DNA from 3 places in the Micromonospora sp. WMMD1219 genome. Region 1 is predicted to be linked to each of the others. Evidence: riboswitches for the same ligand, from Rfam matches in the RefSeq annotation. Region 1 holds a riboswitch; each other region holds the start of a gene.
The links. A riboswitch is a leader RNA that binds a small molecule or an ion and turns the genes downstream of it on or off. The one in region 1 is predicted to bind cyclic di-AMP.

Region 1 (4,541 bases):
ATGCTGCTCTCCGACCGCGACCTGGTCTCCGAGATCAAGGCCGGCACGCTCGCGCTGGAGCCCTTCGAGCCCACGCTGGTGCAGCCGTCGAGCATCGACGTACGCCTGGACCGGCTGTTCCGGGTCTTCAACAACCACCTCTACACGCACATCGACCCGTCGATCCAGCAGGACGACCTGACCTCGATGGTGGAGGTGCCGGAGGGGCAGCCGTTCGTGCTGCACCCGGGCGAGTTCGTGCTCGCTTCCACGCTTGAGGTGATCTCGCTGGGTGACCAGCTCGCCGGGCGGCTGGAGGGCAAGTCGAGCCTGGGGCGGCTGGGGTTGCTGACCCACTCGACGGCCGGCTTCATCGACCCGGGGTTCTCCGGCCACGTCACGCTGGAGCTGTCGAACGTGGCGAATCTGCCGATCACGCTCTGGCCGGGCATGAAGATCGGCCAGCTCTGCATCTTCCGGCTCTCCTCGCCGGCCGAGCACCCGTACGGCTCGGCCGTCTACGGCTCGCGTTACCAGGGGCAGCGCGGCCCGACGCCGAGCCGGTCCTGGCAGAGCTGGCGCACCTGGCCGACCCGCTGACGGCACCCGCAGTTGTTAATAGGGGCCCCCTCCTCTACCGGAGGCGTTAAGAGGGGGCCCTTCCTTACACCTCAGCCGGGACGGCCGTAGCTGTTGATGTCGCCGTCGTCGACCCGCTTCATGGTGATGGGCTTGCCGGACTGGGAGGCGTGCACCACCCAGCCGTCGCCCACGTACATCGCCACGTGGTGCAGGTCGCTGTAGTAGAAGACGAGGTCACCGGCGCGCAGCTCGGCCCGGCTGATCCGCTTCGTCACGCCGTGCTGCTGGCGTGCGCTGTGCGGCAGTGAGACGCCGCCCTTGGCCCAGGCCGCCATCGTGAGGCCCGAGCAGTCGAAGTGGTCCGGTCCGGCCGCGCCCCAGACGTAGATCTTGCCGATCTGGGCGCAGGCGAACTTGACCGCCGCACCGGCCGGGCCGCCGGGGTAGCCGGCCGGGCACGGCGCCGGGCGCAGCGGGCCGCCGCCACCCTTGCCGTACACCTTGAGCCGCAGCTTCTCCAGCTTGGCGATCTCGGCGTCGATCTGCTTCTTCTTCGCCGCGAGCTGGGCCTCGGTACGCGCCAGACCGGCGATCATCTCGTCCAGCGGCTTCTTCTTCGCCGCCAGTTCGTCGCGCAGCGCGGCGACGGAGCGCACCTGTTCGTGCTGGCGGTGCGCGAAGCGGTCGAGCAGTTCCAGGCCGTTCACCAGGTCACCGGGCGAACGGCTGCCCAGCAGCGCGTTCACGGTGGAGAGGTTGTCGCCCTTGTAGGCGTCGGCGGCGAGCCCGCCGACCTGGCCGAGTGCGGCGTCCACCCGGGCCTGGAGGGGTGCGATCTGCCGGCCGAGCGCGTCGGCCTGCTTGCGCCGCGCGGCGAGCTGCCCGCGTACGGCGTTGACCTGTTCGATGACCGGTTCGAGCTTGTTCCAGTCGCGGTCGATCTGGGCCTCGATCTCGGCGACCGAGGGTTCGGCGTGTGCCGCCGTGGCGCCGCCGGTCAGGACGACGGCGGTGCCGACCAGTGCGGCGAGGGCGGTGGTGAAGCGGGACCAGCGGGAACGCGGCGCGACGAAGGACCGGTCGACCGACCGGTTCGACGACGGCCGCGGGGCATGGAGTGCCACCGGGCGTCCGTACTCCTTCTTCCGTACCGCCTACCGGGTTAGCTGACGGATTCGGGCGGGAAGGGAGCCGCCCTACCGCATCGCTGCGGATTCACCCCAGGTACCTGGTTCCCCGGCTCGCCCGGAGGCGACTCGGCGGTGTCGGACCGTCACCGACCGGGTTGGACGGTGAGACGTGCGGCCGACGATTCACCAGAGTAGGGACCACCGTTATCGATCCGCAACTTCCAGCGCCGTGACACTCCGTACGCGATCCGGCGCCGCACCCCGTGCGGAGGTGAAATTTTCTTTCAAGGCTGATTACCCACTGGAAAGGTATTGACCCTCACGGGTGTGCGGAGTGAGGGTGGAAACGCAGTGACCCCCATCCCTGTCCAGGAGGTTCGATGCACCTCTCCGCCCCGCCGTCGGGCAGACGGATACTGCTCGCCGCCGCCGTGGCGACAGCCACCGCGCTGGCGACGACCGGCCCGGTGACCGCCGCGCCGGACACGTCCGCGCCCGCGAGCGACAGGCAACAACAATACGCCGCCGCCGCGGCCGAGTACGGCGTGCCGCAGAACGTGCTGCTCGGCGTCTCCTATCTGGAGTCCCGCTGGGACACCCACCCCGGGCAGCCGAGCACCAGCGGCGGCTACGGCCCGATGCACCTGACCGACGCCGCGCACATCCTCGCCATGCCGGGCAGCGCCCACGTCGACGAGGACGAGGACCCGCGCGGCGACGACTCCCGGCCGCTGAAGCTCGACCCGGCCACCGCCGCCGCGCCGGAGCGGGAGACCCCGCTGCCGCCCGCCTCGCTCCAGACGCTCGACGCCGCCGCCGCGCTCACCGGGCTCGACGCGGGCACGCTGCGCACCGACCCGGCCGCGAACATCCGCGGTGGCGCGGCGCTGCTGGCGTCGTACCAGAAGGCTCTGGGCGGGCCGGTCGGCGCCGGCACCGACCCGGCGGCCTGGTACGCCGCGGTGGCCCGGTACTCCGGCGCGGACACCTCGGACGCCGCGGCGGCCTTCGCCGACGAGGTCTACGACCAGCTCGGCCAGGGCGCCAGCCGGACCACCGACGACGGCCAGCGGGTCACGCTCGCCGCCACCGCCGCGACGCCGGACCGTTCCCGGCTGGCCCGCCTCGGCCTGCGCAACGCCGAGCGGCCGGACGGGCTGGAGTGCCCGGTGCGGCTGGCCTGCGAGTGGATCCCGGCGCCGTACGAGCAGCTCAGCAACGACCCGGGCGACTACGGCAACCACGACCTGGGCGACCGGCCGAAGCAGCAGAAGATCGAGTACATCGTCATCCACGACACCGAGGGCTACTTCGGCCCGAGCGTCGACCTGGTGAAGCGGGCCGACTACCTGGGCTGGCACTACACGCTGCGCTCGGTGGACGGCTACATCGCCCAGCACATCAAGACCAAGGACGTCGGCTGGCACGCCGGCAACTGGTACGTCAACGCCAAGTCCATCGGCCTGGAGCACGAGGGCTTCGCCGGTCAGGGCACCTGGTACACCGAGGCGATGTACCGCACCTCCGCCAAGCTGGTGCGGCACCTCGCGCTGAAGCTCGGCATCCCGATGGACCGGCAGCACATCATCGGTCACGACAACGTGCCCGGCATCACCGCCGCCAACGTGGGCGGCATGCACTGGGACCCGGGACCGTACTGGGACTGGTCGCACTACTTCGACCTGATGAAGGCGCCGTTCCGCAGCACCGGCACGCCCCGTACCGGCCTGGTCACCATCGACCCGGACTTCGCCACCAACCGGCCGGCGTTCACCGGCTGCAACCAGCAGCCGCCCGGTGTCCCGACGCCCCGGCCGCCGGCCGAGCCGTGCCCGTCGCGGGGTTCCTCCGCGGTGATCCTGCGGACCGCGCCGAGCCCGGACGCCCCGCTCGTCAACGACCTCGGGCTGCGCCCGGACGGTACGCCGGACACCATGTACATCTCCGACCACGGCGCCCGCGCCTCCGCCGGCCAGACGTACGCGCTCGCCGGCCGCCAGGGTGACTGGACGGCGATCTGGTACCTCGGCCAGAAGGCGTGGTTCCTCAACCCGGCCTCCGCGCCGACCGCCAAGTGGGCCACCGGCTTCGTGGTGACCCCGCGGCCCGGCAAGGCCACCATCCCGGTGTACGGGCGGGCCTACCCGGAGCAGGCCGCCTACCCGGACACCATCCCGTACCAGGCCATCTCGCCGCTGCAGTACACGTTCGCCGCCGGCCAGCGGTACGCGGTCGGCGGGGTGCTGCCGGGCGAGTACTACCGGGCGGTCTCGTTCGACGGTTCCGCACCGGGTGACCGGACCGTGGTCCGCGGCGAGAACCGCTACGTGCAGGTCCAGTTCGGTCACCGGATCATGTTCGTGAACCTGGACGACGTGCTGATCCTGCCGTCCCCGGTCGGCGCGCCGCGCTGACCCGTCACCGCACACGAGAAGGCCCCCGGTCCGTGCGGACCGGGGGCCTTCCCGCTGTCAGGGGTTGCGGGTCAGCTGACCCGGACGAAGCCGGCGAGCGGCTGGGTGTTGATGCTCGACACCTGGACCGGTTTGCCGGTACGTGGCGCGTGCACCATCACCCCGTTGCCGAGATAGAGCCCGACGTGATGCAGGTCGGAGCCGAAGAACACCAGGTCACCGGGGCGGGCCTCGGAGCGGGAGACCCTGCGGCCCTCGTTCCACTGGGCACCGGTGAAGTGGGTCAGCGAGATGCCCGCCGCCTTGTACGCGTACTGGGTGAGACCGGAGCAGTCGAACGAGTTCGGGCCGGTGGCGCCCCACACGTACGGGTCACCGACCTGGGCGCACGCCGTCTTGATGGCGGTCCGCGCGGCGCTGCTCACCACGCCGTCGA
Region 2 (4,541 bases), 2.2 Mb from region 1:
AGTTGCACCACGGCGACAGCGACAAGGCCCCCAGCGCCAACCCGGTCTCGGCCATCTTCGACAAGATCTTCGTGGCCGGTCAGGCCGCGATCGACAGGTACGCCCGCGCCGGCGTGGAGATCCCCGCCGACAAGTTCGTCGTGGTCGGCCGGCCCCAGGTCGAGGCCATCGAGGTACGCCGGGAGCCGGTCACCGCACCGGCGCACCCCACGGTCCTCTACACCCCGACCTGGACCGGGCACCACGCCGACGCGAACTACTGCTCGCTGCCGGTGGCCGAGACGCTGATCCGCCGGCTGATCGACCGGGGCGCCGCGGTGATCCTGCGCGCCCACCCGTACACCGGCAAGAACCCGGCCTCGGCCCGTCAGCTCGCCCGGCTCACCGAACTGCTCGCCGCCGACCGGGCGAAGACCGGCCGGCCGCACCTGTGGGGCGCCGCCGCGAGCCGCGAGCTGACGCTCACCGAGTGCGTCAACCGCGCCGACGCGCTGGTCTCCGACGTGTCCGGGGTCATCTCCGACTGGCTCTACTCCGGCAAGCCGTACGCGGTCACCGACACCGGCGCCGACGGCGCGCACTTCGTCGAGCGGTTCCCGCTCGCGGCGTCCGGCTACGTGCTGCGGCGTGACATGTCCAACGTGGACGAAGTGCTCACCGACCTGCTCGACGCCGACCCGAAGGCGGCGCGGCGCTGGGCGGCGCGGACCCGGTACCTGGGCGACTTCCCCGCCGACGGGTACGCCGAGGCGTTCCTCACCGCCGCCCGCCGGGAGCTGGAACCCGACTGGGCGGTCCCGGCGCCGCGCGCCGAGGTGTAGGCCCGCTCAGAGGTACGGGTCGAGCAGGGCGAGCACCGCCTCCGGATCCTCGACGTGCGCGTTGTGGCCCAGCCCGGGCAGCGTCGCCACCGGCACGCCCAGCTCCTTGAGCTGCGCGTCGGTCACCATCGGGTCCAGCTCGCCCCGGGCCAGCAGCACGGGCACACCGGTGGCGGCCAGCAGGGCCGGCAGCCGGGGCTCCCCGACCGCGAACGCGGCCGGGTCCATCGCGAGCCGCCAGCGGCCGTCCACCCGGCGCAGCCCCGCCTCCACCACCGGATGGTCCGGTGCGAACAGCCCGGCGAGCCCGGAGACCCGCAGGTAGCGGCGGGCCGCCTCGTCACGGGTGGCGAACCAGGTGACCGGCCGGGCGGCCAGTTCCGCCGACTTGGCCAGTTCGGCCGGGGACCAGACCGCCTTGATGCCGAGCCCGACCACCGCGTCGACCGGAAGCCCTCGCTGCCGGGCGGCGAGCGCCAGCGCCACCACGCCGCCGAGCGAGTGCCCGAGCAGCACCAGCCGGTCGTCCGGGCTGAGCCGGACCGGGCCGAGCCCGTCGACCACGCGCTGGGCCAGGGCCTCGAACGAGTAGCCGTCGAGCGAGGGCGACCAGCCGTGTCCCGCGAGGTCGGGGGCGAGCCAGCGGCCGGGCCAGCGGCGTTCCAGCAGCGGCGCCCAGGGCAGCCACACCTCGCCGGTGGCACCCATGCCGTGCAGGAGAATCAGGTGCCGCTTCCCCGTCGCATCGCCCATTGGCGCAGTCTGCCACCGCCCGCCCCGGACACGCGAGACCGCACCCCGGCCAGCCTCGTCGCCCGCCATCCCGTCGATCTTGCGGTTTCGGCCCGTGGGACGCCCGGCTTGCCCGTTGTGACGGGGCCGCAACTGCAAGATCAGCGGGGCCGGGCGGGGTCAGGCGGAGTAGCCGCGGGTGGAGACCCAGTTCGCCAGGTCGATCGTGGTGACCCAGTACGACGGCAGCGACGGGTCGGCCGAGTCGGCGATGCGCACGGTCCGGCCGTCGTCCTTGTAGCCGACCACGGCGACGTAGTGGCCGCCCGGGAACGAGTGCCAGCCGCCGTTGGTGTCGGTGGCGGTGCCGGCGACGTTCGCGACGACCGCGCGGCCGTTGGTGATCGCCTCGACCACGTCGGCCTGGAGCCGGTCCATCTGGGCCGGGGTGGCGGTGCCGGGGATCATGCGGGTCCGGTACGGGTTGCCCTTGACCTGCTGGTTGAGCACCCGGGTGGTGTCCTCGGCCGAGTTGGTGCCCATCTCGGTGGTGCCGAGCGGGCCGGCGAGCGCGTCCTGGCTGCGTTCGATGCCGGCGGCGCTGAGCGCGTTGCGCACGGCGGCCGGACCGCAGTAGAAGTAGTTGATCTGCGCCTGGTAGTCGTAGTCGAGCGACTTGCTCGACGGCGGCTTCGGCTTGGCCTTGGGCGTGGTGTCCGGGTCGGCCGTGGCCTTCTTCGACGGGGAGGCGCTCGGCGACGCGCTGGGCGCGGCGGAGGCGCTGGGCGACGCCGGCGGGACGGCGATGCGGGCCTCGCCGCGGCTGGCGGGCTGCTCGCCGAGACGGGCGGCGCCGAGATCGGCGACCGCCGCGGTGTTCTCCTCGACCGGGGCGTCGTCACCGGCGGTGGCGACGGTGCCGGCGCCGGCGGCCAGCACGAGCGCGGCGGCCGATCCGGCGATGATCTGGTACGGGCGCTCGGTGACGATCCGTCGCAGCTGACGCTTCAGGTGGTGCTTCACGAAATCCTCCACGGGGCGTGAGCGGCGCACGCCGGCCCGGCACGCGGAGGAACTCACACGTGCTGGCGGGGCCGGATGGCCGGGGGATCGGGAACGCCCGTGATGCCGGGCGCCCAGGGGGCGGTTGCCGGTCGCGCGTCAGGCGAGCGCGGGCACCGCGGTGCCGTGGAGGCGGGGGGACGATCGAGGGGTGGGCAAGAGGGGTACTCCTTCCGTGGCCGCCGACCGGGTTAGCTGACGGATTCGGGCGGGAAGTACGCCCTACCGCGGGCCGTGGCTCGCGGATTCACCCCGATGGTGCTCATGGGTCCCCGGTTCGTGGAACACGATTAGGCGGGTCGGTGCGGCGTCGCCGTCGGCGATCGATTACCGCATCGGACGCGCCGACACTACCGGTGGGTATGTCCCATGCCAAGCGCTCCCACCTGCGTAAACGTGATCCGCGGTAACGGATTTCGGAACACCCGGTTACTGACTTCGCTCAATGGGACAAGCAGTTTCGACGGCACCCGGCGGCGGAAAGCGGACAGACGGCCAGCACCGGCCCGGCAATCGCGCGACTCGATGACCTGTTCCGCGCCGGACGCCCGTTTCGGCGGCCCGGGTGACCGGGCTCACCACATTCCGGGTAACGATTCGGTCGAGACGGTCGTCTCAGCCGACCCGGGCCGGGCGCCACCGGGCGTTGCGGACCGTCGCGGGCACCGGCTGGGCGCTCGCCGTCGCGCTCCGGTACACCGGGGCGGGCCGCAGCGCCACGGTGGCGGCGTACGCCTCGGCGGCGAGCGTCCGGGCGGCCTCGGCGGCCAGTTCCGCGTCCCGCCACGCCGCCCGCTCCCGCTCGGCGGCGCTCTCCCATCCGGCCCGGCGACCGTCCCGGACGGTGCGTGCCAGCACGGTCTCCTGCTCGGCCGGGTGCCGGCGCGGATCCCACCCGTTGCGACCCGCCAGCACGTCGGCGAGCTGACGGGCGGTCAGGTCGCCCCGCCAGTGCGCCGTCATGGCGGCGTGGTGCAGCCAGCGCTCCCGGGCCGCGTACTCAGCCGGGGTGCGCGGGGTGCGCGGGGCGGCCAGCGCGGCGGCGCCGGCCAGGCGGCGGGCGGCGGCGTCCGCCTCGTCGTACGCGGTCCAGGCCCGTTCCGCCTCGTCCTGCGCGGCCAGCCACCGCTCCCGGCGGCGGCGGGCCGTCTGGGCGGCCCCGGCGGCGGCCACCGCCACCTCCTCGGCGTACCGGACCAGGTCGTCGCGGCGGGCGGCGTCGGCGTCGGCCGGTTCGGGGACGGCGTCCGGCGCGGGCTCGCGTTCGGGCCGGGCGACGAGCGCGGCGAGCAGGCCCAGCGCGAGCAGCAGCAGGAAGGACCAGATGGCCGCGGCCTCGGGCACGGAGGTGAGGAAGTGGTACAGAGCGGTCTGCGACATGGTCGGCACCTCACGGGAAGAACCTGGCGGGAGGGCCGCACGGCCGGCCGGGGCGGGCGGGCCACCGGGAGGCGGGTGCGGGGATGACGTTCGGTGGGTGCGGGAACGGGCGCGGCCCGTGGGCGGATCAGCGGGCGGGCGGGGCCCGTGGGCCGGCCGGCGCGGCGGCCCGTCCGGCCGGGACCGGCTCCGCGACGGCCGGGACCGTCGCCCGGCGAGCGGGCGCCGGGACACCGGCGGGCGAGGCCGGCCGCTCGGCCACGCGGTCGACCTCCGGCCGCGCGGCGGTCGAGGCGCCCGTGACCGTGTACGCCGAGGCGGCGACCGCCGGAGCCGGGGCGGCAGCGGCGACACCGGACGGCAGCGTGGCGGCGCCGAACGAACAGGCGACCACCACGGCGAGACTGGCGAGCATCCGGGCGGTCCAGCGCGCCACCCACCACACGGGGCAGGTGAGCGCGATCGGAAGCACGGGTACAAATTACCGCCGATCCCCCACGAACGCACCGCCGCACGGCGTGTCGCGGACCGGCCGGCAGACGACGG
Region 3 (4,541 bases), 1.7 Mb from region 1:
GCCGCTACGCCGGGGGGATCCTGTCCTCGGCGGAGATCCGGTTGCTCGGCGACGCGTACCGGAGCCTCGCGACCGAGGGGCTGACGGTGGCCGACATCGCGCTGCTGGACGAGCTGGACGCGCTGCTCGGCAAGCCGGTGCAGCGGGCCCGGCCCAAGCGCGACCCGTACCAGCTCGCCGGTGGCGTGCGCGAGCTGAGCACGTACGCCGACCGGCAGCGCGCCGCCCGCGCGGCGGCGCGGGAGCGTCCGGACGACTACCGCGACTACGCGCACGTGGTGGTGGACGAGTCGCAGGACGTCTCGCCGATGCAGTGGCGGATGGTCGGCCGGCGCGGGCGGCTGGCGTCCTGGACGGTGGTCGGTGACCCGGCGCAGACCGCCTGGACCGGCGACCCGCAGGAGCTGGACCGGGCCCGTGACCAGGCGCTGGGCCGGCGCAAGCGGCACCGCTACGAGCTGACCACCAACTACCGCAACTCGGCGGAGATCTTCGCGGTGGCGGCGGCGGAGATCCGCCGCCTCTACCCGGACCTGCCGCTGCCCGCCGCGGTGCGGTCCACGGGTGTGCCGCCGGTCGAGCGCACGGTGCCCGCCGCCGACCTGCCGGCGGCCACCGTCGAGGCGGCCGAGGCGCTGCTCGCGCAGGTGGAGGGCACCGTCGGCGTGATCACGCCGGTGCCGCGCCGGGACGAGGTGGCGGGCTGGCTGGGCGGGCTCGGCGCGGGCCGCCTCCAGGTCGTCACCAGCCTTCAGGCCAAGGGCATGGAGTACGACGGCGTGGTGCTGGTGGCGCCGGGTGAGATCCGGGCCGATCCCGGCTCGGGCGTCCGCACGCTCTACGTGGCGCTGTCCCGGGCGACCCAGCGCCTCACCACACTCGACCCGGTGGGGTGACCGGCCCCGCCGCCACCCACAGTTCACTTGCATACATAGCGATGTGAACATACATTGGGCCGGGCCGGTACGCGGCAGGGAGGGTGTTGGCGTGGGCGCAGGTCATGACCACAGCGGTGCGGTGGCCAACGCGGCACACCGCCACCGGGGCCGCCTCTGGGCCGCGTTCGCGCTGCTCGCCGCCCTGATGGTGGTCGAGGCGGTGGCCGCCTTCACCACCGGCTCGCTGGCGCTGCTCTCCGACGCCGGGCACATGTTCACCGACGTCCTCGGCATCGGCATGGCCCTCGCGGCGATCACCGCCACCCGCCGGGCCGGCACCGACCCGCAGCGCACGTTCGGGCTCTACCGGCTGGAGGTGCTCGCCGCCCTCGCCAACGCCGTGCTGCTCGGCGCCGTCGCCATCTACGTCCTGGTCGAGGCGGTACGCCGCTTCGGCGAGCCGCCGGAGGTGCTGGCCGGCCCGATGCTGGTGGTGGCGGTGCTCGGCCTGCTCGCCAACATCGTCGCGTTCGCGCTGCTGCGCGCCGGGTCGAAGGAGAGCATCAACCTGCGCGGGGCGTACCTGGAGGTGCTCGGCGACCTGCTCGGCTCGCTCGGCGTGATCGCCGCCGCCCTGGTCATCGCGGTGACCGACTGGTGGTGGGCGGACCCGCTGGTCGCCGTCGGGATCGGCCTGTTCATCCTGCCGCGTACCTGGCGGCTCGGCCGGGCCGCGCTGCGCATCCTGGTGCAGGCCGCGCCGGAACACCTCCAGGTGACCGCCGTGCACGACCGGCTGGCCGCCGTACCCGGCGTGGCCGAGGTGCACGACCTGCACGTCTGGACGCTCACCTCGGGCATGGAGGTGGCCTCGGCGCACCTGACCACCGACCCGGGCGTGGACCCGGCCGGCGTGCTGGCCGCCGCGCGGGCCGCCCTGCACGAGGACTTCTCCATCGATCACGCCACGTTGCAGGTCGAACCCGGAGCGTCGGCTGGAGTGTGCGGACAGACCGAGTGGTGATTAGGACACACTTAAATCACTGTGGCTAATGTAGTCTTATGCCGGTTTTGCCCCGCCTAGTGGCACTGCTCCACGGAGCCGTGCCCGGGCAGCGCCGGTAGTCTCGGTCGCGGCCGCACCCGCGGGCGCCACCGGCCCCGGTGGGGCGGCCGTCGCCTAATCGTCCGCAGGGACGAGCCGGGGAACCACGTACGTGGGGTGCATCCGCGTCAGCGGTAGGGATCTTCCGTCCCGAACCCGTCAGCTAACCCGGTCGGCGCTGACGGAAGGACGTGTGAATGCCCCCAGTGGCACCTGTACGACGGACGGCCGCCCGGTTGGCGGCCCTGCTCGTCGCGACGCTGACCCTCGGCGTCGCGACCGTTCCGGCCTCCCCCGCCTCGGCGGCGCCAGCGACCGGCCTGCTCGCCGCCGCGCCCGGCGACGACGAGGGCGGCACGCCCGAACTGCGCGCCCAGCTCGACGCGGCCAGCAAGGGCTGGCTGGAGGCGAAGGCCGCGCTCAACCGGTCGGTGAACCGGCAGAAGCAACTCAACGAACAACTCAAGACGGTCGGCGCCGAACTGGCCGTCCGGGACGCCAAGGTCGGCGAGATCGCCGCCGTGGCGTACCGCAACGGCCGCCTGGGCACCGCCGGGGCGCTGCTCGGCAGCAGCAGCCCGGAGGGCTTCATGGACCGGGCCGCCGCGCTGGAGCAGGTCGCCGCGCACGAGGACCGTACGCTGCGCGACCTGATCGCGACCCGTGACGAGGCCACCCGCACCCGCACCGAGCTCGACGGCGAGATCCGCGAGCAGCGCAAGCAGGTGGCGGTGATGGGCAAGCGCAAGGAGCAGGCCGAGCGTGCCCTCGAGGTGGCGAACGACCGGGCCTCGCGCAGCAGCAGCGGCGGTGGCAGCGTCCAGGGCACCTCCAGCAAGAACGCGAAGCCCGCGCCGCGCAACTCGGACGGCTCCTGGCCGTCGGAGTCGTGCAGCGTCAACGACCCGACCCCGGCGAACGGCTGCATCACCCCACGCACGCTGCACGCGCTGCAACAGGCCAAGGCGGCGGGCTTCACCCGGTACGTCTCCTGCCACCGGCCCAGCGGCTCGGGTGAGCACCCGAAGGGGCGCGCCTGCGACTTCGCCGCGCAGAAGAGCGGCTTCGGCGGCGTGGCCACCGGCGGCGACCGGACGTACGGCAACAACCTGGCCGCGTACTTCGTGCGCAACGCCGACCCGCTCGCCGTGCTCTACGTGATCTGGTTCAAGCAGATCTGGCTGCCCAGCAGCGGGTGGAAGTCGTACAGCGGCGGCAACGGCGACCCGTCCAGCGACCACACCAACCACGTGCACCTGTCGGTGTACTGAGCGCACCCTGGAGGGCGGCCGGATCAGGTCGGCCGGCCCTCCAGGGTCGCTCCGAGACGCGCCGCCAGGCCCAGGTGAGCCGCCCGGGCCTGGCGGAACGCGTACCCGAACAGCGGTGCCGGTGCGGTGAGCGTGATCTCCACGTCGATGCGTACCGTGCCGTCGGGCTCGTCGCGCAGGCGGGTGTGGTTGCGGACCGTCGTGGCGGGCTGCTGCCGCGCCACGGTGACGACCTCGTCCTCGCCGGCGATCAACACGTCCGCCTGGTACGTGACCGGGAAGTGCAGCGGGCCGAGTTGCAGCCGGTCGGTGATCGCGTAGCTGGCCAGCGCGCCCGGCCGGGCCGGCAGCTTCCGGACCCGGACGATCAGCGGATGCAGCTCGCCCTGGCGACTCAGGTCACCCAGTAGCGCCACCGCCTCGGCCCGGGTGCACCGGGCCTGCACGGTGTAGCTGAAGCTGTCGCTGCTCTGCAAGCGGGCCCCCTCGCCGTCGTGCGTCGCGACGATCGTCCCGTACCGACGCCGGACTGGCAACGGGTAGAAGGTCCCCTGGCAGCAGGGGGTGTGAACGGCGCTCAGGCGCCGGGCAGCACCTCGGGGGTGTCGTCGGCGAACCACGGCTCGGGCGCGCCGAACAGGCCGAGCAGGCCGGTCACCCAGAGCTGCCGGTGCACGAACCGGCTCGGCTCGGTGACCACCAGCTTGACGCCGCTGACCTCGCAGGTCTGGAAGCCCGCGACCATGGCGCTGATGCCGACCGAGTCGATGAACGTGACGAGCCGCATGTTCAGCTCGATCCGCGAGGGGCGGCCCTTCGCGAGCACTTCGGCGATCGCTTCCCGCACCTCGTACGCGGTGTCGACGTCGATCTCCCCACGGGGCGCGATCTGGACGACACCACCCGGCCGCACCGACTTCACGATCGACAGGCTCACGCGAGCACCTCCACTCGCCCATGACGGGCGCCTCATCAGTACGCGGGCCGCGACCGAGCGTATTCCTCCGACGGCCCGGTCGCCACCCCCCGGGATGAGCAATTCGCGAACTGGGCACACCTGGGCGTACCCAATCCGGACCTCCGGGTTCCAGTTTCCCCTTCAAGGTGGGCCGCGGCCAACCCTGCGGCCGGGCGGGCCCGGCCGATCCGCCGACCAGGGTAGCGGGCGCACGCACGTCCCGTGGGCACCGGTCCCGGCGCGTTCGGGTGGTTCGTCCCGTTCGCTGCCCGGGCCGCCCGTGACCCGGGCATGGTTTGCCGGGCGTGCCGGTGGGGCACTGCCCGAGA

Region 2: it holds a riboswitch for cyclic di-AMP, as region 1 does, so the genes downstream of both, ACN27C_RS29845 (C39 family peptidase) here and ACN27C_RS07990 (NlpC/P60 family protein) in region 1, are expected to answer to the same signal.
Region 3: it holds a riboswitch for cyclic di-AMP, as region 1 does, so the genes downstream of both, ACN27C_RS16370 (coiled-coil domain-containing protein) here and ACN27C_RS07990 (NlpC/P60 family protein) in region 1, are expected to answer to the same signal.

What each region holds. Positions count from the first base shown of each region.
Region 1 covers NZ_CP186057.1:1,649,664-1,654,204, forward strand. The annotation lists gene dcd (dCTP deaminase) at 1-579, shown strand; gene ACN27C_RS07990 (NlpC/P60 family protein) at 651-1,685, opposite strand; cyclic di-AMP (ydaO/yuaA leader) riboswitch at 1,699-1,833, opposite strand; gene ACN27C_RS07995 (N-acetylmuramoyl-L-alanine amidase) at 2,072-4,105, shown strand; gene ACN27C_RS08000 (C40 family peptidase) at 4,177-4,541, opposite strand, start outside.
Region 2 covers NZ_CP186057.1:6,391,253-6,395,793, forward strand. The annotation lists gene ACN27C_RS29835 (CDP-glycerol glycerophosphotransferase family protein) at 1-821, shown strand, start outside; gene ACN27C_RS29840 (alpha/beta fold hydrolase) at 828-1,574, opposite strand; gene ACN27C_RS29845 (C39 family peptidase) at 1,734-2,576, opposite strand; cyclic di-AMP (ydaO/yuaA leader) riboswitch at 2,781-2,922, opposite strand; gene ACN27C_RS29850 (hypothetical protein) at 3,231-3,995, opposite strand; gene ACN27C_RS29855 (hypothetical protein) at 4,123-4,467, opposite strand.
Region 3 covers NZ_CP186057.1:3,376,395-3,380,935, reverse strand. The annotation lists gene ACN27C_RS16380 (HelD family protein) at 1-896, shown strand, start outside; gene ACN27C_RS16375 (cation diffusion facilitator family transporter) at 988-1,902, shown strand; cyclic di-AMP (ydaO/yuaA leader) riboswitch at 2,046-2,176, shown strand; gene ACN27C_RS16370 (coiled-coil domain-containing protein) at 2,181-3,254, shown strand; gene ACN27C_RS16365 (SRPBCC family protein) at 3,278-3,730, opposite strand; gene ACN27C_RS16360 (STAS domain-containing protein) at 3,832-4,191, opposite strand.